Regions from separate parts of the Lactobacillus sp. WILCCON 0149 genome, predicted to be linked through region 1. Evidence: riboswitches for the same ligand, from Rfam matches in the RefSeq annotation. Region 1 holds a riboswitch; the other holds the start of a gene.

Region 1 (19,822 bases):
ACCGGAAATCACCGGCCGCCGACTTTATCGCCTGGGTCAAAGAGCGAGGGCTGCCGGCCACCCACCCTGTCGCAAAGTAAGGAGCTGGAAAGAAAACAATGAACACAGAACACTTGGCAATTTTTATCAACCTGGCTGAAACCTTGAGCTTCTCCGGGACAGCCATGAACATGGGGGTCTCCCAGTCGGCAGTCTCCCAAACTATTTCTTCGATGGAGCGCTATATCGGGGCCGACCTTTTCTACCGGACCAGAAAGAAGGTCTCCTTGACCCCGGTCGGCAAGGCCTTTTATGAAGACATCCGCCCTGTTCACCACAATTACGTGGAGGCTTTAAGACAGCTGGAAAGCTTAAATGCGCAATTTAAGGACAAGATCACGGTTGGCATCAGCAACTCCCCTTACGAGATCTTTGCCCTGGCCAAAAGCATCGGGGCCTACCAGGCTGCTAACCCAAAGGTCCAGTTTGAAATCGAAAGCCACAATTACCGGGACCTGGTTGGCCTTTTAAACGAAGGCGCCTTGGACATCATTTTCTTAAACCAGGACTCCTTGGGTTCTGGCGCCAAGATCAAGTTCAAGCCGCTTTTGACTGGCAAGTACTGCGCTGTTTTCCAAAAAGACTATGATTTTGCTACTCGCGGGTCGGTCAAGCACAGTGACTTGAACAGCCAAAGAGTTATTTTCTTAAATGACAATATTTGCACCCCTGGCCAGTATTCTTTGCAAAAAATCCTCTGGCAGGAGCTTCCCCACCTCAAGGTAACTTCCGCCAACTCCATCAATGCCGCCATGCTCAGCATCCGGGCGGGTCTAGGCATCGGCATCCTGCCCAACTTCCTTTTGCCTGAGCAGATCAAGGACTTAACAGTCGTTCCTCTTTCCGGCAAAAATGAAATCAGCTACGGTACGGCCATTAAAGAACACACCATGTCCGCCGCCAGCCAGGACTTCTTTGACTGGCTGGAAACAGACAAATTGCCGGCTATGCACGAACTGGCTTAAATTAAAAGGCTAGAAGCATTTCCGCTTCTAGCCTTTTTGCATGCTATTTTAAATTTTCCTTGGCGGTCAAGGCCAGATCCCAGGCCAGCCAGTCGCCCGTATTGTCTGAGCCCAGCCACTTGTCCAGTCTTACCAGACTGACCCCGGTCAATTTCACCCAGGCCGCCTTGGTCAAGCCTTTAGCCGCCAGACTGCCGGGCGCTACTTTCTTTAAAAAGGCCAGGTCAGCCGGGTCATAGAGGGCGCTGGCCCGCAGATTGTAGGCCCGCTCTTTAACCCCCATGAAGACCAGGCTGTGAGCCAGGGCTGCCAATGGCAGACCGGTCTGCTCGCTCCATTCTTCCAAGCTGAGGCAGTGGTCAAGGGGAGTCGGCGCCAGAGGGAAAAAGTAATTTTTCTTCCAAATTAAAGCCTGCCTTGGCACTTCCTGGCCCCGGTCAGCAAATTCCTCCTGCAGGAGCTTGATGTCCTCGTCATACTGGCGGATCAGCTTGGTCTGGTAGGCCTTCAGCTTGATCAAGGTTGGCATCTCTTTTCTGGGAACTGCCGCGTTTTCGGCCGCCGTGTCGGTCAAGAGGGCCCCAAAAACGATCTGCCAGCGGCTTCTCCGCTTCTCGTCCAAAATCTGCTTTAGTTCATCCCCGCCCAGCTGGGCCAAGTCCGTCATTGCCGTCCCTCTTTTCTTAAGCCAGGGCTTCCTTCAGCGGCTTAAAGCGCTTGTCGCCCGTGGAAAAATCTCTGACCAGCCACTGGAAGTCGCCTTCATACTTGCAATACAAGAAGCAGCAAGCCAGGTAGTCCCCTTGCTCTTCAGTTGCCCGGTCAAAAACTTCCGTGTCCGCGTAATTTTCCAAGACCAATTGGTCTTCATGCTCGTCCCGGTAGTAAGCCCGGCTGGTCGCCGCCGTCTTTCCCAGGCTCTTTAAATCGCCCAAATTGACCAGAGCCAAAACTTGCTCATAGTCCTGGTAGTTTTCCTCCAGAATCCGGCCGGCAATTTCCAAGTCCCCGTCATGGTCCAAGACCAGGCTGGAAACGGTATTGTCTTTTTCTTGTACGGCAATCATGCTTTGCGTGTCGGTCATCTTATTCTTCTTTCTAAAAAATTACTTGAAAAAGCGGTCGAAGAAACCCCGCGGCTTCTTTTCCTCGCTCTTGGCGGCTTCAGCTGCCTCCTTGGCCTGGGCCAGTTCATCTTGCAATTTCTGGATCTGGTCGGCCTGCTCCTTCTTCTCAGCTTCCGCCTGCTGCTGCTTTTCAGCCTGGGCTTCTTTTTCCGCCAAAAGCTGGGCATTTTGCTCGGTGACCTTCATCATCCGGTCCATCATTTCCGCGTTCTTCTTGAGGTATGGAGCGATATTTTCCCCCATTCTCTGCCCCTGGACTTCCGCGGCAGCTCTGGCCTTTTCCATTTCAAAGCGCTCAGCCGCGATCCCGGTCTCCTTCTCATAGCGCTCGACCAGCAAGTGGTTTCCTTGCCACAGATCCATATTGGCCATCTTCACCGTCAGCCCCTGGCTGTCAAAAGTCTTGCAGATCTCGGCTGAAGCCGGCAGGTAGGCAAAGTAGCGGTTGATGTCAGCCCCCTTGTTAGGGAAGACTCGGGCAGGAATCATGCATTCCGGATTGTCCCGGGTAAAGGTGATTTCCCGCAAAGTTGCCTCATCGTGCAAAAGAATGCTCCAGTTCCGCCGGCCGAGGTCTTCAACGATATTGTAGTTCTTCATGTTGAAGTAGTGCTTGGTTTCCGTGTTGACTAGGCCGTATTCCTCAACCAGCTGCCAGAAGGCGTGCTTGACTGGGTAGAGGAAGTCCCGCTTGAGCTGCAAGTAGTCCTCGTCGTCCATCTCATCCAGCCAGCGGTCGATCTGCCGGGTCAGGTAAAGAAAGAGGGTGTTGTTCAGCCAGTGACCATGGTTGTCGGTATTGCCATCCAGATATTCAAAAAAGTGAATATCCGCGTCCGTCTTCTTGCGGAACTGGTTGCCCTGGCTGATCACGTAGCCCCGCCGGCCAACTTCAGTCAAAAGCTCGATGTCCTTGCCCTTGCTGTTCATGCTGAAAATGGCTACCGGTTCCACCGCCAGTTTCTCGCCATGCCGGTTGCTCCGCTTTTTCAAAAAGCTCTGAGCTGCGCTGGAAGAAAAGAGGGACACTTCCGGGTCATCAATGCAGATCGGAGTGATGACCTGGTCTTCATCCATGTAGTGGTCGGTAAAGCTCCAGATATTTTTGTTGATGACCTTAGGGTTGGAGCTGTAGGCGCTGACCCGGTCCTGCTTGCTCAAACTCTTGCCGGCCAGCAGCTTCTTTCTGACGGCTGCCGTCATCCCGAAGAGCTTGTCTTCTGAACTGGCCTGGACGATTTCCTTGGTGTTGCCGATGGTCAAGTTGGAGGCAATCTTAAGCAGGGTCGACTTGCCGGTTTCCCCCTGCCCGACCAGGCCGGCCACGATCGGGACATCTTCCACGATCCCGTTTCGCTCATCGATCGCCTGGCGGATCTTCCAGATGCTGCCACTTTCCAGGACATACATCAAGAAGGAGAAGGCGGCCTGGGATTCATTGTCCTGCTTGCGGTCCCGGTAGAAGCGGATAATGTCAAAAATCGCTGACACGTCCTGCCGGGTCGGCTTCTGGACGGCCACTGGCTCTTCTTGGTAGGAGTCAATTGCCGGCTTCTCCAAAATCGTCCCGGTTACCGGGTCTTGCAGGTAAAGCGGGCGCGGGTAGTGGGCCTTCTCATCTGGCAAAACAATGGCTTCGCCATTTTCGTTGCCCTCGCCAAAGACAATCTGGCTGAGGCGCTTGCTTAATTCCTCGTCAGCCAGGATCTTTTTGCCAGTCAAATCCTGCTTGTCAATCCCGCTCTTAAAGCGCAGAAGCTTGGCCGTCTTCTTAAAGGACACGCCTGCCTGGCTTTGGGCCAATTGCCCCAGCCGGGTTGCTTCTTTAAAGTCCTTTAAAGGCGCTGTCGCCATTTTGTCTGCCAAGCCGCTGACTTCCAGCAGGTACTGGGACCGCTTGTCTTCTTCTTGGTCCAGATAGCCCTGGTAGATCTCCCTGTTTAAAATATCACTGGCCTTGGCCATCAGCTCTTTGACCAGCTGCTGGACCATGGCCCAGTCGTCCCCGGTCTTTTCCCCGCTGCTTAAGGCATAAGTTGCCCCCTGCCCCCAGTAGAAACGGTACTTGTCTTTCCCAGTCAGCAAGAAAAAGCTGCTCTCTTTCTCTGGTAAAAATTTAACAGCCAACTTGCCGGCAGCCAGTTTTTCCTTTAAGTCTGGACAGTCGCCGGCTAAAAGCGGAAAGAGACGGGACAGTTCGCTTGCCGCGGCGAGTTCGGGAACTTCCTCATCCCCAAAAAGCAGGCAAAGGTCTGCCTGCTCAAATAACCCGGTAACTTCCCGGTCCAGCAGGGTCCAGTCAGGAGCAGCCAGGGCGGCCGTCAAAGTCCCGTATTCCTCTCCTGCTTCCTTGATGTCTTCCAGCAAGCCGTGCTGGATCAGTAACTTTCGCTGAGTATCAATAATCCTTGCCATCTGTCTTATTTCCCATTCATGACTTTTTGCCTGCCATATTGCAGACCTTTAACAAGATTATAGCACTATCCGGCCCGTTTTCGGCAGCGTTTACCCGCTTTGCTGGCAAGAATCTGCGGATTTTTGCCAAAAGAAAGCCGGGCGGGAAAAAATAGTTTATCATGAAAAGAGAAAATAGTTGAAAAGAGGAAAAATAATGACCATCTCCCAATACTTTATCCTGGGCTGGATTGGCTGCGGGATCTTCATTCTCTTTGCCTTGATCTGGCTCTTTGGCCTCATCACCAGCCAGCCGCGCCTGCGCTTTGTCTGCGACTTCTTCATGGTCGGCGCCTTGTTCATCATGCTGATCGGCTTTGGCGCCCGGCACAAGCAAATCGTAATCCAGGAGAAAAGGCAGGCAGCCATCGCCCTTAAGCAAAAGAATTACCAGCAAACCGGGGAAAAGTTCCGGCAAAACAGCACTGGTATCGCCAAAAGCATTGATGAAGCTGCCTCCAGCGTAACTACTGCCTGGCAGGATGCCTTAAAGGCAAATCAGCAAAAGAAAAAGGGCAAGAGCAAGAAAAGTCCTGTCTCCCCGTCTAAAGCCGTCAGCCAGGCCTTTAAGGACGAAAAGAGCAAGCTGGCAAAGAGCAAGAAAAAACTGCTCAAGCAGGCCGACCTTCTGGCCTTGCTCAAGCAGTATCAGTATAAAAATGCCAAAGTCAAATATGCCAGCTACCAAGCTGTCCAAAAGACTGAACTGGCCTACTACAACGCCGTCGTCAGCATCAACGGCTTAACCCTGGCCCAATACAAAAAGCAGGTCAGCCGCGCCAAAGACAAGTATGACCAGGCCGCTAGTGAATTAAGCACGCGTTAAATCATGTCCTTGGCAAAATTCCACGATAAAAGTGGCCATCTTCTGGGCCACCTTCGGCTCTTGGGCCAAGTTTCGGCTGGCCAGGCTGATGGTATACGATGTATCTTCCGTCACTGGAACGGTGACCGCACCAGCCGCCTCATGATACTTGGACTTAGGCAAAAGGGCCACCCCTTCGCCAATGGTTACCAAGTCAACCAAGGTCCGCACGTCATCAGTTACGCTGCTGATTTGGGGATGAATGTCGTTTTTGGCAAAAACATCAGCGATAATCCCTGCTAAGGCGTGTTCTTCCCCAAAAGCCAGGTAGGGATAGTTCTCAATCTGCTTCAAGCTGACTGACTTCTGCTTGGCCAATTCATGGCCAGCCGGTAAAAGCAGCTCTAGCTTTCTGTGCATCATTGGCACTAAGTCAAAGCCGGCGATCTTTTCTCCTGGCCGGGTGGTAACAATTGCCAAGTCCAATTCCCCGCTTTGCAGCATGTCCAAAAGCTTACCGGTCACGTCTCGCTTCAAGTTGAAATCGACCCGGTATTCCGGATTGACCTGCCGGTATTCCTTGATCACATCTGTAATGAACTGGTGGGCAACGATTTCGGCGACCCCGATTGACAGCTTGCCGCTTTCGCCCAAAGCCATCTCGGCTAATTGCCGCCGGCCTTCCTTGATCTGCTGGACTCCGGCTTCACTGTACTCTTTGAAGACCTTGCCGTAGACGGTCAAGCGGATGTTGCGGCCTTCTCTTTCAAAAAGAGGGACGCCCAGTTCCTCTTCCAGTTTCTTGACCGCGTAGCTCAAGGTTGGCTGTGAGATCCCCAGTTTTTCCGCCGCCTGGGCCATATACTGGGTCTCAGCCAGCTCGTTGAAGTATTCCAAGTGTTGAAAGTTCATGTCTTTTTCCTCATCAATAAGTCTCAGCTCCTATTTTTGCGAAAATTTTAGTTTTTAGCAAGTTTTTAGCATTTTTTAAATGGATTTTTAGCAATTTTTGAACTTTTTCGCAAAAATTTCCTGCTAAAAACCGTCAACATAAGTTCGGAAATATATGATTTATAATTCCTATACCGCTTTCATTCCTCTTTCTTGAACGGAAAAGTCGCATTTAGCCAAAAAATCAGCGGTAATTATTTGAATTTCGCCGAATATTATGTCAAAATTGAGTAAGCATGATTGGCGTTGACTAATAGGAAAAAGGCGCTATAATAATCGTATTGTAAAATTAATTTTGTAAATTCATTCACTTAAAAGAGAGCATTAAGATGAAACAAGACGTACTTTACCAAATCTTGACAACTGCTGAAGACTGCCAGACGGTCAGCGATATCGCTAAGAAGCTTTTCCTTAGCCAGCCATACGTGAGCCAGGTTCTGAGCAAGGCAGAAAAGAAATACAATGTCGTTCTGCTGGAAAGAAGAACCCTGCCAATCGAACTGACCGAAGCCGGCCGGACCCTTTGCGACGGCTTGGCCAAGCTGCACAGCGACCAGATGAAGATCGAACAGGACCTTCGCCGCTTCACTGAAGAAGAACAGTCCTATATCAAGATTGGTTTCTCCCCAATCTGGGCCCCAGGCGAAAGCGGGAAGATTATCCCTGTTTTGCAGAAGCAATTTGAAACCACCCGCTTTGAACTGATCAAGACCTTCTCCATCAACTCAGCCAAGCGCTTGATCGACAACCGGATGGTTGACATTTACTTAGGTCCGCTTCTGCGGGGGGAAAACCTGAAGAACTTCTTCCTCTTCCAGCCGCGGATCTTCCTGATCATCCCTGAAACCAGCAAGCTTTACCAAGAAGGCAAGCGGGATGTTCCGTTCAGCCAGCAGCTTTTGATGGACCTCAGTGAGGAAAAGATGGTTTCCTTGAGCGATGACTCCGGCTTCCAAAAGACGGTTGACCACTTGCTTGAAGACCAGAACCTCTCTGTCAACAAGAGCATCAAGGTCAACGACTACGAAGTCGCCCTGCAGATGGCAGTCGGCGGTTTGGGCTGGACGGCAACTTTGGAATACATGCTGCCTGACCTGGACCCAGACCTCAAGTACAACCAGGTTGAACTGCCACGCACTTTGATCCAGTCTGACAACGGTTTGACCATCCACATGGATTCCAACGACCGGGCCAAGGAAGTTGCCCAGGTCATGACCAAGCTGATGAAGGAAGACTTGATTGCCCGTAAGCTGATCAAGGAATAAGAGCAGCAATTTTGGAAATAAACAGACAAAAAGACGAGCCAGCCGGCTCGCCTTTTTTATTGTCATTCAACTATTTCTAACTATGCTTCTTTTTTCATTTCTCTTTTCTTATTCTGCTCAGCCATTAATTCCTGCAGCCATTCTCTGTGACTGACCGCGGCATAGACTAAAATTGCTAAAGCCGTCAAAGTCGAAATTAAAAGCCCGCTTCTCAATCCCGGCGTCCGGTAGACCAGGCGGACCCGGTGCTTGCCAGCCGGCATCTCAAAGCCGACAAAGGCCGTATTGGTTTTGAGGACCTTGACAGCCTTGCCGTCTACCGTGGCTGTCCAGCCGCTTGAATACGGGATGGTCGAGGTAACGATACCGGCTTTCTTGCTGGTGAAGAGCCCAGTCAGCTGGTTCTGCGCGAGTTTCAGCTGCTTGACCCCCTGCTTTTGAATCTGGTGCACTTCTTTTGTGTATTCTTGATTCAAAGGAATTGCCACAACTTTGATCTTAAAGTGGTAGGTCCCCAGTTTTGACGGCTGGAAAGTCAGACTGCTTGGCAGGGTCTGATAAGTCCCCATGTTCATGACCGCGCTGTCGACCAGGCGGTAAAAAGAAGTCATGTCCTGGCTTCTCTGCACGATGGTCTCACTGGTCTTCTTCCCCGTCACCGTCAGCTTGTAGCTGGGATCTGGCGACCCGGCCAGAAGGTGGTAGCGCCAGTACTTGTAGCGGGTCGCCCGCTCGTTAAAGGTCTGGCCAGTCAAGTCTGCCTCCTGCTTGGCCTTCTTCAGCTCCAAATCCAGCTGCTGGCTTAAAGTAAAGGGCTGGTAGGAAATCTGGCTGATTTCGACATGGAGCTCGCTTTTGCCCAGTTTCGCCTTTTCTTTATCTGACAGATGCAGCTTCAGCTTGTAACTGACATCAGAGTCCGTATAAGTCAGTTTATTCTTGCTCAGCTTCTTGCCATTGGCAGCAAGCAGGCTAGCCTTGATAGTCTTGACCCCGATCAATTTAGCTGCTCTGAGGCCGGAGTCCTTGACCACCACTCCGCTGGCCAGAGCCCGCTCTTTTTGGCTCGCTGAGAGCTTTTGGTAGCGGCTGGGGCTAATTGCCTTATTGCTCAACCAAAGCAGCGGAAAGGCCTCTGTCGTCTTATACAGCTGGGCCTGGTAGACAGTCTCTTGATTTTGGTCCTTTTTCTCCTCACCAGAGGCAATCAGATCATAGGTCCCAGGCACCTTATTGCCATTTACTGAGTATTTTTGGTTAAAAATATAGCGGACGCCCAGGAAATTGTTCAAAATCGTCCGGTCATCCAGCTGGTGAAAGGGAATGTTGTTGTCATACTGCAGGTTGCCCAGGTCAGTTGAAAACTGGCCCAGGTACTGGTTCTGGATTGAATAGTAAGATGACACGTTGGCCAGGCCGCTGGTCAAGTCGTTAAAGAGCTTTTTCTGGCTGACAAACTGGTTGTTTGAGACAGTGTTGACCCGGTAAAAGCCGGCCGGCAAAAGCTGGTTCATGCCGCCGTAGCGGTTTTCAGCGATCTGCTCATACTCGCCCCTGGCCAGCATATTGCCCGCGAAGTTCCCGTTATAAGGCAAGGCCGCGTACAGGGCATTAAAGGCTAAATTAGCTGCTACAATAAGCAATAACGACCGCTTTAATGCCCGTCCTTCGTTGACCAGATAAACCGCTCCTAAACTAAGCAAGAGGAAAATAACTGGCAAGAAGAGCTTGTAGTCATTTTCCAAAAAGGACATGGCGACCAGATAAGCCAGGTAGATCCCGCTGACGGTGAAAATCAGCCGCATTTCCTTTTGGCTGACCGCCTGCTTGCTGACTGCCTTGACAAAGACCATTACGCTGAAGGCAAAAGGCAGGTATAAAAGCAGGGTCCAGCGGTTTGAAGCTGACATCCCCCCGTTAAAGACTGCCCCAACTGCCGGGATCAAGAGCATGACCGCCCCTAAGACAAGTGAAGCAGCAACCGTCTTATACTTGCGCCAATTGGCGAAAAGATAAACCAGAGCCGGCAAAATGATGCTGGCCAGGCCCAGGGCTGACCAGAACATCAACTTCCAGTTGTCCCCGTCAATCAGTTCCTTGGGCAAAAGCAAGTAATAGTAAGCCGGATAAAAGGTCAAGCCGTTGGCAAACTGCGACCCGGTCCTGGTGGAGTTGATTACTCCTAAAAGTTCCGGCAAAAGCAGACCGGCTGACAAAAGAACTGCTCCTGAACTGGCAAAAAAGAGCTTCTTAATCGTTGACCAAAAAGGAATCTTTTTCCAATAAGCCAGGCCCCAGCGCAAAAGCAGATAGATGATTGCCCCCAGGCCCAGAACAAAGGCCAGGTAATAGTTGCTGACCAGCATCCAAACAAAGACACCGAATAAAGGCCAGGCGCTTCCTCCCTGCAAGAGCCGCTCCAGCTGGACCACGATCAAGGGAAAAAGAATAAAGGTCGTGGTAAACATTGGCTGGGCCAGGGCCGCGTAAATCAGGTAGGCATTGACCATGTAGACCCCGCTGCCAATCAGTATTACGCCGTCTTTAAAGTCAAAATGGCGGGCAAAATAGACAAAGGCCAAGCCTACGCAGTAAAGGCGCAAAAGCAGGATCAGCTGGTAGGCAAAGACCAGGTGGCTGGTCGGAAACAAGAGGGCCAGGTAGGCAAAGATGTCCCCGATCGTATAGTAAGAAAAGACCGAGAACAGGTCACTGCCCAGGCCCATAGTCCAAGACCACTCGGCCGGTCCCTGGCTTAAATGGCGCAGGAAGCTGAGCACGTATTCCCGGTACTTGACCAGCAAGGGCAGGTGCTGGTTGGCCGCGTCTGTGTTCCAGATCAGGCTGTGGCCCGTGAGCAAGTAAGGGCCAAAAACACAGGCCGCCAAGAAAAGAAAGAAGACTGAGTACTTCCAGTAGACAGTCCGGTCACGCTTTTTGTTAAAGCTGAATTGCAAATGTCATACCTCCAAAATGTTCAATGGTCTGTCTTTTTATTTTACCGCTTTTCTCTCCTTACCGCTAAAAGGCTAGAAAATATTAAAAAAGAAAAATGACCAGCAATCCCTGGTCATTATCCAAAATTCTAATTTCTCAGCTGTTCGTAAAGTTCCTGCATTTCCTGGTCATCTGGCACAAGCTTCAAGTATTTTTCCAGAAGCTGCCGGGCCAGATCGCCTTGGGCGCTCTCCTGGGCAAAGGAAATCATCCCCCGCAAAAAGTCAGGACTGCCTTGCAGGCTCTGGTAGGCCAAAAGGTATTCCTGCAGGGCCTGGTCATATTTTTCCATTTCCTGGTAGGACCGGGCCATGTTCCAGTGGGCCTGGGGCTCCAGGTCGCTGTCAGCCAAGGAGGTAAACAAGACCAGGGAGTCTTCTGCCCGCCCCTGGGCCAGGTAGAGGTCGCTTAGGAGCAGCCGGAGGCTGGAATTATCCGGGTTGACCGAAAGCCCCCGCTTCAAGAGGTCTTCAGCATCCTCTGTCTTGCCTAATTTAGCGGCTGCCTGGGCCCCGATCTGGTAAAGCTCTTCATCCAGCTCATTGTAGCCCAGGCCCGTCTGAGCGGCAAAGAGGGCTTCTTCCGGGTTATCTTCTTCCTGGTAGGCCTTGGCCAGGAAAGGATAAGCGTTGACGTAGTCAGGACTTTGCTTGATGACATCGTCAAGGAAGGCAACCGCCTTGTCAAATTGGCCTGCTTCTTCCATGATCACCCCAGCCTGGTACTTGGCGTCGATATCCAGGAGGTCTTCCTTATGGTCATTGATAAAAGCTGCCGCTTCTTCATACCGGCCCAATTTGGCCAGGGTCTGGAAGACCCGCTGGTTGAGGTTGACTTCCCCAAACATGGTTTGTCTTTGCCGCAAGTCCTGGTAAAGAGGCAGGGCCTGGTCGTTTAAGTCGCTCATGTAGTCCAGTTCCGCCAAGCCAAAAGTAATGGCGTCTTCATCCGGAGCCAGCTTTCTTGCCTGCTCCATCTTGGCCCGGGCCGTTTCGATCAAGCCCTCACTTTGGTAGTAGTCAGCCTGGACCAGGAGGCTTTCCAGATAGGCATCTGAATCAGCCGGCACATTGTAAAGCAGGGTCAAACCGTCGTCCTCCGCCCCGTCATTGAGGAGGATTTCCGCCAGGTAGACCTTGAAGAGGTCTTCATCTGGAAATTCCGCGATCAAGCTGCGGTAGACTTCCTTGGCCAGATCGGTAAAGCCCAGGTCAGTCAAATTTTCCGCCAGAGACGCCAGAATCTCCGGATCATCGTTTTCCAGGGCCTGCTTTAGAAGGGCACGGCTCTCGCTGAAGCGGTGGCCTTGAATTGCGTCCAACAATTGTTCAGAATATGTCATCTTTGTCCTCACTTTCTGCTTACTATTGTACCGTAACTAGTCAGCTAAAAAAGTTTTTTTGCCCAAACAAAAAACGCCAGGAAAACCCGGCGTTTCTTTATTTTAAAGCGCGTCAATTACTTAACAGCGTCCTTAAGAGCCTTACCTGGCTTAAATGCAGGAACCTTGCTTGCTGGAATTTCGATTTCAGCACCGGTTTGTGGGTTGCGGCCCTTGCGAGCTGCACGGTCACGAACTTCGAAAGTGCCGAAGCCGATCAGTTGCACCTTTTCGCCCTTAGCCAAGTCTTCTTGGATAGCTTCGAAAACTGCGTCAACAGCTTCTGAAACGTCCTTCTTAGTCAACTTAGTCTTAGCAGCTACTTCTGAAACTAATTCTGCCTTATTTGCCATGTGGAATTCACCTCCTATAAATTAGACTCGCGTCTAATCACTTCATTTCTCTTGCAGAAATGAGGGACACTGAGCGCTTGCTGCATTCAATTAATTCCCTGTTCTCTAAAATATCACAAGAACGTTGTCCCTACAAGGCTTTTAGCCCGCGGCTTAGCACTTTTTCAAGAGAATGTCACAAATTGAAAAAGAAAAGCCGGGTCTTACTTCCGCTTGCGCGGCAAGATCTTGATCGGAGTCCCGGTGAAGTCGAAATTCTCCCGCAGCTGGTTGATCAAGAAGCGCTGGTAGGAGAAGTGCATCAGTTCCGGATCGTTGCAGAAAACGACGAAGGTCGGCGGATTGGTCTTGACCTGGGTCATGTAGTAGACCCGGAGCCGCTTGCCCTTGACCATTGGGGCAGGCACCAAACGGCTGGCTTCCAGCAGCAGGTCGTTTAAGACGCTGGACTGGATCCGCTGGTTCTTGTTCTCGTAGACTTCCTTAACCATCTTCGGCAATTGGTCGATGTTCTTGCCGGTCTTGGCTGAGACAAAGACAATTGGGGCATAGTCCAGGTAAGAGAATTCTTCCCTAATCACCGCTTCAAAGTCCTTGCCGGATGAAGAGTCCTTCTTTGGCAGGTCCCACTTGTTAACGGCGATAATCATCCCCAAGCCCGCTTCATGGGCGTAGCCGGCCACGTGCTTGTCCTGCTCTCTGATACCGGTGCTTGCGTCCAAAACCAGGATAGCCACATCTGAACGCTCCATAGCACTCATGGCCCGCATGACAGAGTACTTTTCAGTCTTTTCGTAGACCTTGCCCCGCCGTCTGATCCCGGCCGTGTCAACGACCCGGAACTTGGTCCCGTCCTTGACGAACGGCGTGTCGATGGCGTCACGGGTAGTCCCTTCTTCGTTGGCCACAATCACCCGTTCCTCGCCCAAGAGGCGGTTGACGATGGATGACTTGCCCACGTTTGGCCGGCCGATCACGCTGAAGGAGATAACCCCTTCTTCTGTCTTTTCGGCATCAGCTGGGAAGTTCTTGACTACTTCGTCCAAAAGGTCACCGATCCCGGTGCCGTGCGCTCCGGAAACAGGAATCGGGTCACCTAAGCCCAGACTGTAGAAGTCATAGATATCAGTCCGCTGCTCAGGGTTGTCGGCCTTGTTGACAGCCAAAAGAACTGGCTTGTCGGCCCGGTAGAGCAGGTGGGCAATCCGCTCATCCAGGCTGGTCACGCCCTGGCTGGCGTCAGCCAGCATGACGATAACGTCAGCCTCTTCAATGGCAATTTCTGCCTGGGCCCGGATTTCTTCGTCAATCGTGCTGTCTTCCCAGGTAATGCCTCCGGTATCGATAATGCTGAACTGGTGGCCCATCCAGCTGGCCCGGGCATAGTTCCGGTCCCGGGTCACGCCTGGCCGGTCTTCCACGATCGCCACCCGCTCATTGATGATCCGGTTGAACAGGGTTGACTTGCCTACGTTTGGTTGCCCTACGATGGCAACAATTGGTAATGGCATCTTTTCACCTCTTTTGCTTTCTATTGATTCTTGTCAAACAAAAAGACCGACCAGCGGTCGGTCTTTTTAGTGCTGATTAACGGTTCTTAAGTTGGTCACCGATCATGTCACCAAGTGAGAAGCCGTTGTCGTCGTTGTTCATGTACTTGCGAGCAACTGCGTCGTTGTTTGATGAACGACGTGCGCGAGGTCTGTCGTTTGATGAAGAAGCGTTCTCTGGATCAGCTTGCTTAATTGACAGGGAGATTCTTCTTTCACTTGGGTCAATGTTAAGAACCTTAACCTTGACCTTTTGACCTACAGTCAGGACATCGCTTGGCTTGTCAACGTGCTTGTTGGAAATTTCTGAAACGTGTACCAAGCCTTGGATGCCGTCAGCAACTTCAACAAAGGCACCGAAGTTGGTCAAAGACTTAACTTCGCCTTCGATTACATCGCCTTCGTTCAAGCTTGAAGTTGCTTGTTCGAATGGAGATGGTTCAGTTTGCTTGATTGACAGGGAGATACGGTGACGGTCATTGTCGATGCCAATAACCTTAACCTTAACATCTTGGCCAACCTTCAAGACGTCGCTTGGCTTGTCAACGTGCTTGTATGAAATTTCGGAGATGTGTACCAAACCGTCAACGCCGCCGATATCAACGAATGCACCAAAGTTGGTCAAACGTGATACCCGGCCTTCAACTACGTCGCCGACAACCAGTTGTGAAGCAACGTTTTCAAAGGCTTGTTCGCGTTCTTCTTCGATCAATTCCTTGTGGGAAAGGATCAGACGGTTCTTAGCCGGGTCGATTTCAGTAATCTTAACCTTGATGGTCTTGCCGATGTATGGCTTAAGGTCTGAAACGAAACGGTTTGAGATCAAGCTTGCTGGCAAGAAGCCGCGGGTGCCGACATCAACGAGCAAACCACCGCGAACTGATGAAGTAACCTTACCTTCGATAGTCTTGCCTTCTTCGAAGTCCTTTTGCAGCTTGTCGTAAGCTTCGCGTTCCTTAACGCGGGTTACTGAGAAGAAAAATTCACCGTTTTCCTTGTCACCGCCTGCACGACGAACTACGTAAGCCTTGAAGGTATCACCTGGCTTAACTTCGTCACGCAAGTTGACACTACGGTCGTTGGTGAAATCACGGCGAGTGATTACACCTTCAACGCCGGCGCCTTGAACACCAACGTTAATTTGGCCATCTTCAACGCTCAAAACGTTAACGTCAACGATGTCGCCCACCTTAACTTCTTGCATTTGAGCAAGAGCATCTAAAAATTGATTGTTTTCTGACATAAATACAAAATGCCTCCCTGTTTATTCGTTCTCTATTTTACCGAAAAATAGATGAATTTGCTACTATTTTACCAGACTTTTTTTGACTTTACTTGCTGGTATTTGTTTTTTTAGCAATTTCGGCCAAGATAGCGTCAACAACCTGGTCAATCGTTAAATTAGTTGAATCGATTTCGATTGCATCCGCTGCCTTCTTCAAAGGTGAAACTTCACGGTGGGAGTCAAGGTAGTCCCGCTTGGCAATGTCAGCTTCGATTTCTTCAACCGTCTGCTTGGCCTCAATCCCCTTCTGCTGCCAGTCCAAAAGCCGTCTTTCCGCTCTGGACCGGGCACTGGCAACTAAGAAGATTTTGACTTCAGCCTTAGGTAAGACCGTGGTCCCGATATCGCGGCCATCCATGATCACATTGGTTGACCCAGCGAGTTTTCTTTGCAGGTCAACCATCTTGCTTCTGACCCCTGGCAGGGCTGATACCTGGGAGACATTGGCCGTGATTTCCGGAGTCCGGATTTCCAAAGACACGTCTTCACCGGCTACCAGAACCTTCTGGCCCTTTTCACCTGGCTCTAAAACAATGCCATCTTCGTCGATCGCCTTTAAGATCCCGGCCTCATCCCCGTAATCCAGGCCGTGCTTGCGGGCAATAAAAGTACATGCCCGGTACATCGCACCCGTGTCAATATAAACGAATGACAGCTTATTGGCCACGATCTTGGCCACCGTGCTCTTACCTGCTGAAGCAGGTCCATCAATTGCTACTTGCATAACATCAAAATGAAGCGACTCACATCGCTTCAATCCTTTCCAATAAATTCAGCTATTTGGCTTGCTTGATCTTCAGTTTCTGACCAACCGCCAGGGTTGAGCTGGTATCAAGACCATTCTGCTCAGCCAGCTCTTCAGCGCTTATGCCGTACTTCTGGGCGATCGCGGCCCAACTGTCGCCAGACTTGACCACGTAAGTCTTGACCTCTGGAGTAGCCTTCTTCTTGCTGGACTGTTTGGCAGCCCGCTTGGGCTTGGTCTGCTCTTTCCTAGTTTGCGGGACGGCATAATCGCTGCTTTGACTGGTAACTAGCGGCAAAACCGCCAGGGCTATCATAACCACGATCAAGAGGGCCGTCCACCACGGCGCCTGCTTGTTCTTGCGCTCTTCTCTGACCGCTTGCTGGCGGGCCAGACGTGACAAGGGCTTTTGGGCATTTTGATCCATCTAGCTTCCCCCTTTAAGCTTTCATTCTACCATAAATCACCTGCCTAATCGAAAAGAAAAGACTTTCCCTAAGGAAAGCCTCATCAAAAGATTCACTTGTATTTTCAAATTAGTACTTGCTGGAAACGCTGAAGTGCTTGATCACGAATGGCTTGATGGTCTTTAAGACTGATTCAAAAAGGATGTAGACCACAACTGAGTTGATGGCCCCCTTGATCAAGTTGAATGGAACGATGATGCCCATAATGTAGCTGGACATGCTTGGAATGTGCAGCATCTTGCCCAGGTAAGTCTGTTCAGTAAAAGTAAGCAGCTGAGCGTAGTTCATGTGCATCCCCGCTGCCTGCGGCACTGAAGTGTAGGCGTAAACCGGAGTAAGCAGGAACTGGTTGGTCAAAGCCATGACCACCGTCAAAGACAAGACTCCTAAAAGCAGGCCCAAGGCTGGCAGCAGGTAACCCTTCAGGCTCTTTCTGTCCTCTTCCTTGACTGATCCAGCCAGGAAGTAAAATGGCAGGGCAAAGGCCATTGAGGCCAAAAAGGCAGCCAGTTCACCGACCAATGACGGCAGGGCAAAACCGGCAAAGATCAAGGACAAAAGGCACTTGATCGCGGCCACGGCCACCCCGCCGCCAATGCCGAAGATAAAGGTAGTGATGACCACGATGACGTCGGAGAAGTCCATCTTCAAAAAGCTGACGCCTGGCATAACCGGGAATTCAAACTTCATCACCACGAAGGCAATAGCCCCGATCATGGCATAAGCGAGCCAGTTGCTGACTGATTTAGCTGTCCGTTTGTTAGCAGCTTCCATATTAACATACCTCCATTAAAAAAGTCCGTTGCCTTGAAGAGCAACAGACCTTTCTTAGTAAGCATGCTTATTATTCCAGCGTCTGCCTTCTTCCATCTAGACTATAACTATCGGTAGCTTTACAGCATTCAACCATTTGCATGGCTCGCGGACTTGCACCGCCGGTCGGGATTTTCACCCTGCCCCGAAGACAACTTGTATTATTTAACTTTACAACTATATTCTAATCCACCTGCTTGAGCCTGTCAACCTCTTTGTGGTTTAATTCCCGGTACTGTCCGGATGTAAGGCCTTGCAAGTCAAGAAAAGCATACCGCTCTCTGGACAATTTGTCAACCAGGTGGTTAACAGCTTTAAACATTTCCTTGACCTGGTGGTAGTGGCCTTCGTGGATCGTCAGCTGGACGATCTGGGTCTGGGCCCGGGGATTGGTCTTCAAAACCTTGACCTGGGCCGGCTTGGTCTTGTAGCGGCCAATCTGGACCCCCTTCTTCAAGGCCCTGATTTCATCTGGCTGCAAAATGCCCTTGATCTTAGCCACGTAGACCTTGTCGACTTCGTTTCTCGGGTGCATGAGCAGGTTGGCCAGTTCCCCGTCGTTGGTCATCAAAAGCAGGCCTGAAGTGTCATAGTCCAAGCGGCCAACTGGGTAGAGCCGGTATGGCAGGTCGCTAAAGTAGTCAGCCACGGTCTTGCGGCCCTTGTCGTCCTTCACCGCGGAAATCACGCCGCGCGGCTTATAAAAAAGATAAGTGTGGTGGCTTTCCCTTTCGATCGGCTGGTTGTCAACAACTACTTGTTCAATTGAGCTGACCTTGGTTCCCAGCTTGGTCACTACTTGCCCGTCGACCCTGACCCGGCCGGCCAGGATCATTCTTTCTGCTTCTCTTCTGGAAGCGATCCCCGCCTGGGCGATCACTTTTTGCAAACGTTCTTGCGCCATTATAAATCCTCCATCTTTTGCAATGCTTCATCAGCCGTGCCGTTCTCGGCAAACAGGTCTACCTGGCCGTCGGCATCAAAGCTGCTGTCTTCAAAATTCTCAATTACCGGCAGATCCGCCAGGGACTTGTAGCCAAAGTACTGGAGGAAGTAATCGGTCGTCACGTACAGCTTGGGGTGGCCCGGGGCGTCCTTGACTCCCTGGGCTTTGACCAGCCCTCGCCAGACAAGGGTTTGCAGGGCACCAGAGGAATTAACCCCCCGGATTTCGTCGATCTCAATTCTGGTAATTGGCTGCCGGTAGGCTACGATCGCCAGAATTTCCAAGGCTGACTGGCTGATGTTCTTGGTCAGGTCCTTGTTGAAATATGCTTCCACCAGGTCGCTGACCTCCCCGCTGGTCGTCAGCTTGTATTCGTCGTTGATTTCCAAAAGCTGCAGGCCGCTGTCGGGATCGCTGACTAATTTTTCCTGCAGTCTTTTAGCCAGGCGCTCTATTTCCGGGTCTGCTACCTGCAGCAAGTCCCGCAGCTGCTCTTTCTTGATCCCGCTGTCGCCAGCCACATAAAGGAGGGCTTCCAGCTGGGCTATTTTACTCGTCATGCTTGCTTCTTTCTATTTCCAAGTCGCCGAAGCGGCGCTTTTGCCTAACTTTCAAGTACTGGTCCTTGGCCAGTTCCAAAATGGCCAAAAAGAGGCCAACCAAGTCCGCCAGGTTTTCCACCTGGTCAGTCAAGGCAAAAAAGCTGGCCCGGCCATTTTTCGCTAAAACTTCCTTCAGCCAGGCAATCATTTCCTGGATTGGCCGGCCGGTCAAGGTAACCTGGGCATGGTCATTTCTTTTCTTAAAACGGCGCATGGCCAAAATAAAGCTGGCTGTCAAATCCTGCTGGCTGATTTGCCCTAATGGCAAAGGCTGAACCTTGGCTCCTTCAGCCACGCTGGGCTCTTTGGCGGCCAGGACCGGCACTTCATCATTTCTGACCTTAAAGTAGGCTGAAATCTTTTTGAAGACGGAATACTGAACCAATTGCTCAACCAGTTCCTCCCGGGGGTCAGTAAATTCTTCTTCTGTTTCAACGAAGTCGTTTTTCGGCAACAGATACTGGGACTTGATCCTAAGCAAGGTTGCCGCCATTACGAAATATTCCCCTGCCAGCTGCAGGTTCAGCTTCTGCATCTGCTGCAGATAGTCCAGGTACTGCTGGGTAATCCGGGCAATCGGGATGTCATAGATGTCTAATTCCTGCGACCGAATCAGGTGGAGCAAAAGGTCCAGGGGGCCTTCAAAATTCGGCAGCTCAATGGTCATGCCTTCATTCATCATTGTTCAAGTACTTCATTAAATAGGTATATTCCGGGACCGTCATAACTTTCTGCTTGCCAGCTTCCTGGGCCAGTTCCCGCATGATTTTTGAAAAATGTTCATCATCGCGGAAGCCCGGCGCCAGTGATAAATAGCGCAAGACCAGGCAGCCGGCCCCGGCCTCGCAGCCAGCCAGGCCGACGATATTCTGGTCCTCGTCCCGGTAAAGGTAGAGCTGGTGGGCCGGATCTTCAGCATACAGCTGCATTTCTTCCTTCAAATTCTGCAGGTTCTTGAAATCTGGCAGATAGGACAAGAGGCCCATGGCAACTTTTTCATAATCTTTTTTATATGGTACTAGCATATAATCACCTCTAAATCCGGGGATGGGTCTTTTGGTAAACGTCCAGGATATG
Region 2 (9,239 bases), on a different contig from region 1:
TGCGGGACGATCTGCTTTTTCAAGCGGTCCGGCAGGAAAAAGCGGAGTTCTAAGGCATTCTCGTTTTGCCGAATTCCTGTTACAGCAACCGTTTCATCAACGTGCCCGCTTACGATATGCCCTTCAAAGCGGCCACCTACCGGGACGCTGCGCTCCATGTTCACTTGGTCGCCCGCCTGCAGATTTTTGAAAGTCGTCTTGTCAAAAGTCTGCGGCATCATGGTTACCGTAAAGCTGTCTTTTGAAAAAGCCTCCACCGTCAGGCAGCAGCCGTTGACGGCGATTGAGTCGCCAATTTTTACCCCAGCCAGCTTTTCCGGGACCGTCTTGACCGTTAAAACGATCGTCTTGCCTTCCTGCTCCAGGCGCTGAATCCGGGCCTTGCCGCTTACCAAACCACTAAACATCCTTGATCCTCCCGTAGATTCTTACATCGTTGCCGACTTGCTCAGTTTGGACATCCTTTAAGTCCAGAGCTTCAGCCGGAACAGCTGCTTCAGTCCCCTGGCCCAAAAAGCGGGGAGCGACATAGCTGATCACGTCATTGACCAGGCCCGCAGCCAGCAGACTCTCTTGCAGCTGAGCGCCGCCTTCAGCGTAAATGCTCTGCACACCTTGGTCAGCCAGAATTTTGATGCTGGTCGAGATTTTTCCATCCGGCAGGGCAAAAATTCTGACATGCTCTGGAAAAGCCTGCTCCAAGAAAGCCGGATTTTCCGTCAAAATCCAGGTCTCAGCTCGTTTATCAGAAAATAAACGCAAATCCAAGTGATCAAGCAGCCGGCCCCGCCGGTCCAGCACAACTCTGACTGGCGGGTGAACCAGGTCCTCGCTGGTCAAAAGCAGAGGATCGTCGATGATCGCCGTTTCTGACCCAATCAAGACAGCCTGGTAACCAGCCCGTTCCTGGTGAACCCGGGTCCAGGCCTCAGCCCCAGTAATCGCGGTCCGCTCACCCTTTTTAGCCAGCATGTGGTCCAGGGTCACGGCCTGCTTCAAAGTCACGTAAGGCAGACCTGTTTGGTAAAAGTAGTTGTAGTGGTCATTCAGCTGACTTGCTTCTTTTGCTAAAAGACCAGTGCTTACTTCAAGACCTGCCTGCTTTAAAGCAGCGATACCCTTGCCCGTAACAAGAGAGTGGGGATCGGTCTCCCCGACCACCACCCGTTTGATCCCGCTATCAATAATCAGCTGGGTGCAGGGCGGCTGCTTGCCATAGTGGCAGCAAGGCTCTAAAGTCACGTAAATAGTGGAATTGGATAATTGTTCCGGAGTCAATTTGGAGATGGTATCACGTTCAGCATGGAAGCCGCCGTAACGGTGGTGGAAGCCAGTCGCCAGGACTTTGCCGTCCTTGACCAGGCAGCTGCCGACTCTTGGGTTGCGCCAGGTGGCATTGCCAGCCTTGCGGGCCACGGCAATCGCCAGACGCATGTAATCTTCATCTGATGCCATCCAATCACTCCTTTCATTGCACGAAAAAAGCCCCGAGGAAATCCTCGAGGCCTAATGATCGATATCAAAATTAAATAGTAGCATCGCCAAATAAGCGATACGACATGGCAAAAATTGTATCGTTCTGTCTCCCATCTAGACTTTAACTATCGGTACCCTCAATTGGGATTCAGCCGCATATAGCGGGTCGCGGACTTTACCGCCGGTCGGGAATTTCACCCTGCCCCGAAGAACATTATTCAATTCACATTTTTTATCTTACCTTCATGTGTAAGCACTGTCAAGCAGAAAACGATATTTTTTATCTAATCAGCCAGATTCATCACTATTGGATACAAATCAGGCATTTGATGAAGACTCAACCACTTTAATATATATAGGACATCCTGTCCTTCACCTGGCTCAGTACTGAATTTATCAGAGACTTCCGCGTTAAATGCTCTTTGGAAGTCCATTAGCGTCAAATCTGCAGTATTTTCAGCAGAATTAAGAACTTTAGCCGTAGCAAGAATTGCTTTTCCTTTAGCAGCTCCATCATGTATGCCGTAATTGTGCAAAACCAACGACATAGATACTGGATTATCGGTATCATCTTTTAAGTACAGCGCTATTTCATTCAAAATATCGTAAATCATGCTGAGATCATCGTTCATTTTAAAATACACCCAAAATAGAAAGCTTACGTTTTAGACTAAATTTAACCCAGCATCTGTTAAAAAGCAATAGAAACGAAAAAAGCAACGACCTAAGTCGCTGCTTTAATTACGGTCCATGCGGGATTTGAACCCGCGATCTCCTCCGTGACAGGGAGGCGAGATAGACCACTGCTCCAATGGACCATATGGAGGATACAGGGCTCGAACCTGTGACCCTCTGCTTGTAAGGCAGATGCTCTCCCAGCTGAGCTAATCCTCCGATGCACCCAGTAGGACTTGAACCTACAACCTTCTGATTCGTAGTCAGACACTCTATCCAGTTGCGCTATGGGTGCGCTGGAATATTCTGTTTGCTAACGCTGCTGCGTTAAGCGGAAGACGGGATTCGAACCCGCGACCCCCACCATGGCAAGGTGATGTTCTACCACTGAACTACTTCCGCATGTTCGCTTAATGCGAGATCGGGAAGACAGGATTTGAACCTGCGACCCCCTGGTCCCAAACCAGGTGCTCTACCAAACTGAGCCACTTCCCGGTACTCCGCCTGTCAGACTCGAACTGACGACATCCTGATTAACAGTCAAGCGCTCTACCAACTGAGCTAAGGCGGAATGTTGAGCGCGGCAGCTTCCTATCCTCGCAGGCAGTTTCCCACCAACTACTTTCGGCGTTAAGAAGCTTAACTGCTGTGTTCGGCATGGGAACAGGTGTATCCTTCTTGCCATTGCCACCGCACTCTCTTTGAGCTTGCACGCTCAAAACTGAATATCTCTTCCAAGTCAAAACCTTCATTGCTTCGCTCTTTTGGTCAAGTCCTCGACTGATTAGTACCGGTCCGCTCCAAAGCTCACGCTTCTTCCACTCCCGGCCTATCTACCTCATCGTCTCTGAGGTGTCTTACTTTCTTGAAGAAATGGGAAATCTCATCTTGAGGGGGGCTTCGCACTTAGATGCTTTCAGCGCTTATCCCGTCCGCACATAGCTACCCAGCGATGCCTTTGGCAAGACAACTGGTACACCAGCGGTGCGTCCATCCCGGTCCTCTCGTACTAAGGACAGCTCCTCTCAAATTTCCTGCGCCCACGACGGATAGGGACCGAACTGTCTCACGACGTTCTGAACCCAGCTCGCGTGCCGCTTTAATGGGCGAACAGCCCAACCCTTGGGACCGACTTCAGCCCCAGGATGCGACGAGCCGACATCGAGGTGCCAAACCTCCCCGTCGATGTGAACTCTTGGGGGAGATAAGCCTGTTATCCCCAGGGTAGCTTTTATCCGTTGAGTGATGGCCCTTCCATGCGGTACCACCAGATCACTAAGCCCTACTTTCGTACCTGCTCGAGTTGTCTCTCTCGCAGTCAAGCTCCCTTTTACCTTTACACTCTGCGAATGATTTCCAACCATTCTGAGGGAACCTTTGGGCGCCTCCGTTACACTTTAGGAGGCGACCGCCCCAGTCAAACTGCCCGTCAAACACTGTCCTCGGCCTGGATCACAGACCTGAGTTAGAGCATCCGTCAAGCAAGGGTAGTATCCCAACAGCGCCTCAGATAAGACTGGCGTCCTATCTTCTCCGGCTCCTACCTATCCTGTACATGCTTGACAGATACCCAATATTAAACTGCAGTAAAGCTCCATGGGGTCTTTCCGTCCTGTCGCGGGTAACCCGCATCTTCACGGGTATTATAATTTCACCGAGTCTCTCGTTGAGACAGTGCCCAAATCATTACACCTTTCGTGCAGGTCGGAACTTACCCGACAAGGAATTTCGCTACCTTAGGACCGTTATAGTTACGGCCGCCGTTTACTGGGGCTTCAATTCAAACCTTCGCTTGCGCTAAGCTCTCCTCTTAACCTTCCAGCACCGGGCAGGTGTCAGCACCTATACTTCATCTTACGATTTTGCAGATGCCTGTGTTTTTGATAAACAGTTGCTTGGGCCTTTTCACTGCGGCTGATCTTGCGACCAGCGCCCCTTCTCCCGAAGTTACGGGGCCATTTTGCCGAGTTCCTTAACGAGAGTTCTCTCGCTCACCTGAGGATACTCTCCTCGACTACCTGTGTCGGTTTGCGGTACGGGTGCACCGTCTCTGGCTAGAAGCTTTTCTCGGCAGTGTGACGTCGCAGCCTTCGCTACTTTAACTTCGCTCCTCATCACGCCTTGTCCTTATGAAAGCAAGCATTTGACTCGCTCTCAGACTTGACGCTTGAACGTGGTATCCAGCACCACGCGCTGCTAGCCTCCTGCGTCCCTCCATCGCTCATAACGATTCGGTGCAGTACAGGAATCTCAACCTGTTGTCCATCGACTACGCCTCTCGGCCTCGCCTTAGGTCCCGACTTACCCTGGGCGGACGAGCCTGCCCCAGGAAACCTTAGTCTTGCGGCGGACAGGATTCTCACCTGTCTTTCGTTACTCATACCGGCATTCTCACTTCTAGAAGCTCCACATGTCCTCTCGGTCATGCTTCACCGCCGCTAGAACGCTCTCCTACCACGTGCATAATGCACATCCACAGTTTCGGTATCATGCTTAGCCCCGGTAAATTTTCGGCGCGGCGTCACTCGACTAGTGAGCTATTACGCACTCTTTGAATGATGGCTGCTTCTGAGCCAACGTCCTAGTTGTCTGCGCAACTCCACATCCTTTTCCACTTAGCATGAATTTTGGGACCTTAACTGGTGATCTGGGCTGTTTCCCTTTCGACTACGGATCTTATCACTCGCAGTCTGACTCCCGCACATAAATGTCTGGAATTCGCAGTTTATCTGAATTCAGTAACCCTTGACGGGCCCCTAGTCCAAACAGAGCTCTACCTCCAGCATCCTCTTTGCGAGGCTAGCCCTAAAGCTATTTCGGAGAGAACCAGCTATCTCCAAGTTCGTTTGGAATTTCACCGCTACCCACAACTCATCCCCGCAATTTTCAACTTACGTGGGTTCGGTCCTCCAGCGCGTTTTACCGCGCCTTCAACCTGGTCATGGGTAGGTCACTTGGTTTCGGGTCTGCGTCAGCCAACTGCTCGCCCTCTTCAGACTCGCTTTCGCTGCGGCTCCGTCTTTTCTGACTTAACCTTGCTGACTAACGCAACTCGCCGGTTCATTCTACAAAAGGCACGCCATTACCCGTTAACGGGCTTTGACTACTTGTAGGCACACGGTTTCAGGTTCTCTTTCACTCCCCTCCCGGGGTTCTTTTCACCTTTCCCTCACGGTACTGGTTCACTATCGGTCACTGGTTAGTATTTAGCCTTGCGAGATGGTCCTCGCGGATTCAAACGGGATTTCACGTGTCCCGCCCTACTCAGGATACTGATAGGCCTTCTTTGGATTTCGCTTACGGGGCTCTCACCCTCTCTGGCGCGTCTTCCCAAACGCTTCTGCTATCCTCTGAAGTGCCACGTCTCAGTCCTACAACCCCGGCAGATAAATCTGCCGGTTTGGGCTCTTTCCTGTTCGCTCGCCGCTACTTGGGAAATCGATATTTCTTTCTCTTCCTGCAGCTACTTAGATGTTTCAGTTCACTGCGTGTTCCTTTCTTGTGCTATGTATTCACACAAGAATAGCATGTCTGCACATGCTGGGTTCCCCCATTCGGAGACCTCCGGATCAAAGCCTACTTACGGCTCCCCGAAGACTTTCGCGGTTAGTCGCGTCCTTCATCGGCTTCCAGTGCCAAGGCATTCACCGTGCGCCCTTCTTCACTTGACCTTGCAAGTCAGTTCTTTCGAACTCTCTCGGTCGCTTTGCAATGTTTTCATTGATCTCAATGATTCTCGGTTTTTTCTTGGAATTAAGATATTCAGTTTTCAACGTACAAGTGAGAGTTGATACTCTCAAAACTGAACAAAGTTTCTTTGCAGTGTGCTTCCGTAACTCACAATCGTCTATTAGTGTTCCCACTCTCTGATTGTGTGTCTTTCCTTAGAAAGGAGGTGATCCAGCCGCAGGTTCTCCTACGGCTACCTTGTTACGACTTCACCCCAGTCATCTGCCCTGCCTTAGGCGGCTGACTCCTAAAAGGTTATCCCACCGACTTTGGGCATTGCAGACTTCCATGGTGTGACGGGCGGTGTGTACAAGGCCCGGGAACGTATTCACCGCGGCGTGCTGATCCGCGATTACTAGCGATTCCAGCTTCGTGCAGGCGAGTTGCAGCCTGCAGTCCGAACTGAGAACAGCTTTAAGAGATCCGCTTGCCTTCACAGGTTCGCTTCTCGTTGTACTGCCCATTGTAGCACGTGTGTAGCCCAGGTCATAAGGGGCATGATGACTTGACGTCATCCCCACCTTCCTCCGGTTTGTCACCGGCAGTCTCTTTAGAGTGCCCAACTTAATGATGGCAACTAAAGACAAGGGTTGCGCTCGTTGCGGGACTTAACCCAACATCTCACGACACGAGCTGACGACAGCCATGCACCACCTGTCTCTGCGTCTCCGAAGAGAACCACCTATCTCTAGGTGTAGCGCAGGATGTCAAGACCTGGTAAGGTTCTTCGCGTTGCTTCGAATTAAACCACATGCTCCACCGCTTGTGCGGGCCCCCGTCAATTCCTTTGAGTTTCAACCTTGCGGTCGTACTCCCCAGGCGGAGCGCTTAATGCGTTTGCTGCGGCACTGAGAACCGGAAAGTCCCCAACACCTAGCGCTCATCGTTTACGGCATGGACTACCAGGGTATCTAATCCTGTTCGCTACCCATGCTTTCGAGCCTCAGCGTCAGTTGCAGACCAGAGAGCCGCCTTCGCCACTGGTGTTCTTCCATATATCTACGCATTCCACCGCTACACATGGAGTTCCACTCTCCTCTTCTGCACTCAAGAATGACAGTTTCCGATGCAGTTCCACGGTTGAGCCGTGGGCTTTCACATCAGACTTATCATTCCGCCTGCGCTCGCTTTACGCCCAATAAATCCGGACAACGCTTGCCACCTACGTATTACCGCGGCTGCTGGCACGTAGTTAGCCGTGACTTTCTGGTTGATTACCGTCAAATAAAGACCAGTTACTGCCTCTATCCTTCTTCACCAACAACAGAGCTTTACGATCCGAAAACCTTCTTCACTCACGCGGCGTTGCTCCATCAGACTTGCGTCCATTGTGGAAGATTCCCTACTGCTGCCTCCCGTAGGAGTTTGGGCCGTGTCTCAGTCCCAATGTGGCCGATCAGTCTCTCAACTCGGCTACGCATCATTGCCTTGGTAGGCCTTTACCCCACCAACTAGCTAATGCGCCGCGGGCTCATCCTAAAGTGACAGCTTGCGCCGCCTTTCAAACTTGAATCATGCGATTCATGTTGTTATCCGGTATTAGCACCTGTTTCCAAGTGGTATCCCAGTCTTTAGGGCAGATTGCCCACGTGTTACTCACCCATCCGCCGCTAGCGTCCAACAATTCATCCCGAAGGAATCTTTGAATTCAGCTCGCTCGACTTGCATGTATTAGGCACGCCGCCAGCGTTCGTCCTGAGCCAGGATCAAACTCTCAATTTGAAAATTGAGCCTTTTTAATCTGCTCCAGATTATTTGCTTGCGAATTGACTTCGCTTATTTGTTTGGATCAAACAATGTTTGACCCGCACACTGCGAAACTTTGTTCAGTTTTCAAAGTACCAACTTGCGTCAAGTGACGCAACGTTTTATATCTTACTCGCTTGTTTGATTCTTGTCAACAAGCTTTCGATATTTTCTTTTTCGTGTCTCCGGCGAATTCCTTCTTCGCCGCGGCAACAAATATTAGTATACTCGTTATTTTTGAAAGGTCAAATCAACCTTTTCATCCGGGTTATAGTAGGTACAGCCGGCAGAGTTGTAATAAAAGCAATTGAATCTGGTTGTGCTTTTGTTTTTGCTTTCGAGGAAAAATTATCTTTCTTAGAAAACATAGTTCGGATTACCGCCTTTTTTCCTGGGGAAAAAAGTCAAAACTTTTTATTTTTCTTCTAAAACAGGAAAAGGGCCCCGCGTCTCAACACTAACGCGAAGCCCCTTATGCCAATAATATTCAATTTTATTACAAACTGCCTGGCAAGCCGTCATTCTTGATCGGCCCAGCCGCCGTGTACAAACAGAACACCCTTGCGCGGAAGGCTTTCCCGCTAAAATGCGGCTGCTGCCTTAGCCTTGAGCTTGCTGACAGCAAACTGACAAATACGCCCTTTCAGGAGGCTCATTCATCAACCATCTTTTCTGTCATTCGCATACGCCCTTTCTTTAAGGTTCGTTACGATATTCGAAAGTACTTTCTCTACTTAGGATAATAGCACAAAAGTTAAGCGCTTGCAAGTTTTGGGGTTTAGCCGATTTTTTCCTGCAGGCTCATCATTTCCAGCAGGCTCTGGGCAGTCGCGCTCCCCTCGTTGCCAACCTTTAGGCCTGATCTTTGCAAGGCCTGGTCGATATTCTCCGTCGTCAGCATGCCAAAAGTTACCGGCACCTTGCCAGCCAGGTTCAACTCCATGACCGCGCTGGTTACGTTGTTGATGATCATCGCGTAGTGGTCGGTTTCGCCCTTGATCACCGCCCCCAAAGTCATGATCCCGTCATACTTGCCGGAATCGACCAGCTTTTTTGCCGTGAAGCCAATTTCAAAAGCCCCCGGCACCCAGTAAGTGTCAATATCTTCTTTCTTGATCCCAAACTTAAGCAAAGTCTCTGCCGCGCCGGTCGCCAGGCTCTTGGTTACCAGCTCGTTGAAGCGGGACACCACGATCGCTACCTTGCCGTGTACCTGCATAAAATCGCCTTGAATTACTGCCATCTTTTTCCCTCACTATAAACTGACTAACATGTGCTTGAAGCGGTCCCGCTTGGTTTCCAGATATCTGCGGTCCTCATCCGTCGCCGCCACTTCCAGGGGCAGGCGGTCTGTAATTTCCACCCCGGCCTCTTCCAATTGCTTGATCTTGTCTGGATTGTTCGTCAAAAGCTTAACCCGCTTGATCCCCAAATCCTTGATCATTCTGGCGGCCACGTCATACTTTCGCTCATCTGGAGCAAAGCCCAAAAGCAGGTTGGCGTCATAAGTATCATGCCCCTGGTCCTGCAAGGCATAAGCCCGGAGCTTGTTGGTCAGGCCGATTCCCCGTCCTTCTTGGTTGAGGTAGAGGATAACCCCGGTCCCTTTTTCT

Evidence for each region. A riboswitch is a leader RNA that binds a small molecule or an ion and turns the genes downstream of it on or off. The one in region 1 is predicted to bind FMN.
Region 2: linked by a shared signal. The riboswitch ahead of ribD (bifunctional diaminohydroxyphosphoribosylaminopyrimidine deaminase/5-amino-6-(5-phosphoribosylamino)uracil reductase RibD) and the one ahead of ACYVUV_RS06740 (ECF transporter S component) in region 1 are both predicted to bind FMN.

What each region holds. Positions count from the first base shown of each region.
Region 1 is NZ_JBUBHO010000001.1:1,450,890-1,470,711, forward strand. It holds gene ACYVUV_RS06665 (LysR family transcriptional regulator) at 1-80, shown strand, start outside; gene ACYVUV_RS06670 (LysR family transcriptional regulator) at 99-1,004, shown strand; gene ACYVUV_RS06675 (hypothetical protein) at 1,048-1,671, opposite strand; gene ACYVUV_RS06680 (hypothetical protein) at 1,688-2,089, opposite strand; gene ACYVUV_RS06685 (hypothetical protein) at 2,111-4,546, opposite strand; gene ACYVUV_RS06690 (hypothetical protein) at 4,743-5,411, shown strand; gene ACYVUV_RS06695 (LysR family transcriptional regulator) at 5,397-6,302, opposite strand; gene ACYVUV_RS06700 (LysR substrate-binding domain-containing protein) at 6,671-7,606, shown strand; gene ACYVUV_RS06705 (YfhO family protein) at 7,687-10,563, opposite strand; gene ACYVUV_RS06710 (tetratricopeptide repeat protein) at 10,692-11,945, opposite strand; gene ACYVUV_RS06715 (HU family DNA-binding protein) at 12,062-12,337, opposite strand; gene der (ribosome biogenesis GTPase Der) at 12,541-13,848, opposite strand; gene rpsA (30S ribosomal protein S1) at 13,925-15,130, opposite strand; gene cmk ((d)CMP kinase) at 15,219-15,896, opposite strand; gene ACYVUV_RS06735 (LysM peptidoglycan-binding domain-containing protein) at 15,949-16,344, opposite strand; gene ACYVUV_RS06740 (ECF transporter S component) at 16,454-17,158, opposite strand; FMN riboswitch at 17,239-17,354, opposite strand; gene ACYVUV_RS06745 (pseudouridine synthase) at 17,382-18,101, opposite strand; gene scpB (SMC-Scp complex subunit ScpB) at 18,101-18,703, opposite strand; gene ACYVUV_RS06755 (segregation and condensation protein A) at 18,693-19,427, opposite strand; gene ACYVUV_RS06760 (reductase) at 19,417-19,770, opposite strand; gene xerD (site-specific tyrosine recombinase XerD) at 19,781-19,822, opposite strand, start outside.
Region 2 is NZ_JBUBHO010000010.1:849-10,087, reverse strand. It holds partial or broken gene ACYVUV_RS12005 (riboflavin synthase) at 1-407, opposite strand, end outside; gene ribD (bifunctional diaminohydroxyphosphoribosylaminopyrimidine deaminase/5-amino-6-(5-phosphoribosylamino)uracil reductase RibD) at 400-1,455, opposite strand; FMN riboswitch at 1,574-1,692, opposite strand; gene ACYVUV_RS11995 (hypothetical protein) at 1,761-2,108, opposite strand; tRNA gene ACYVUV_RS11990 (tRNA-Asp) at 2,221-2,294, opposite strand; tRNA gene ACYVUV_RS11985 (tRNA-Val) at 2,298-2,370, opposite strand; tRNA gene ACYVUV_RS11980 (tRNA-Arg) at 2,373-2,446, opposite strand; tRNA gene ACYVUV_RS11975 (tRNA-Gly) at 2,482-2,553, opposite strand; tRNA gene ACYVUV_RS11970 (tRNA-Pro) at 2,573-2,646, opposite strand; tRNA gene ACYVUV_RS11965 (tRNA-Asn) at 2,650-2,722, opposite strand; rRNA gene rrf (5S ribosomal RNA) at 2,730-2,846, opposite strand; rRNA gene ACYVUV_RS11955 (23S ribosomal RNA) at 2,916-5,822, opposite strand; rRNA gene ACYVUV_RS11950 (16S ribosomal RNA) at 6,040-7,602, opposite strand; gene ribH (6,7-dimethyl-8-ribityllumazine synthase) at 8,405-8,869, opposite strand; gene ribB (3,4-dihydroxy-2-butanone-4-phosphate synthase) at 8,882-9,239, opposite strand, start outside.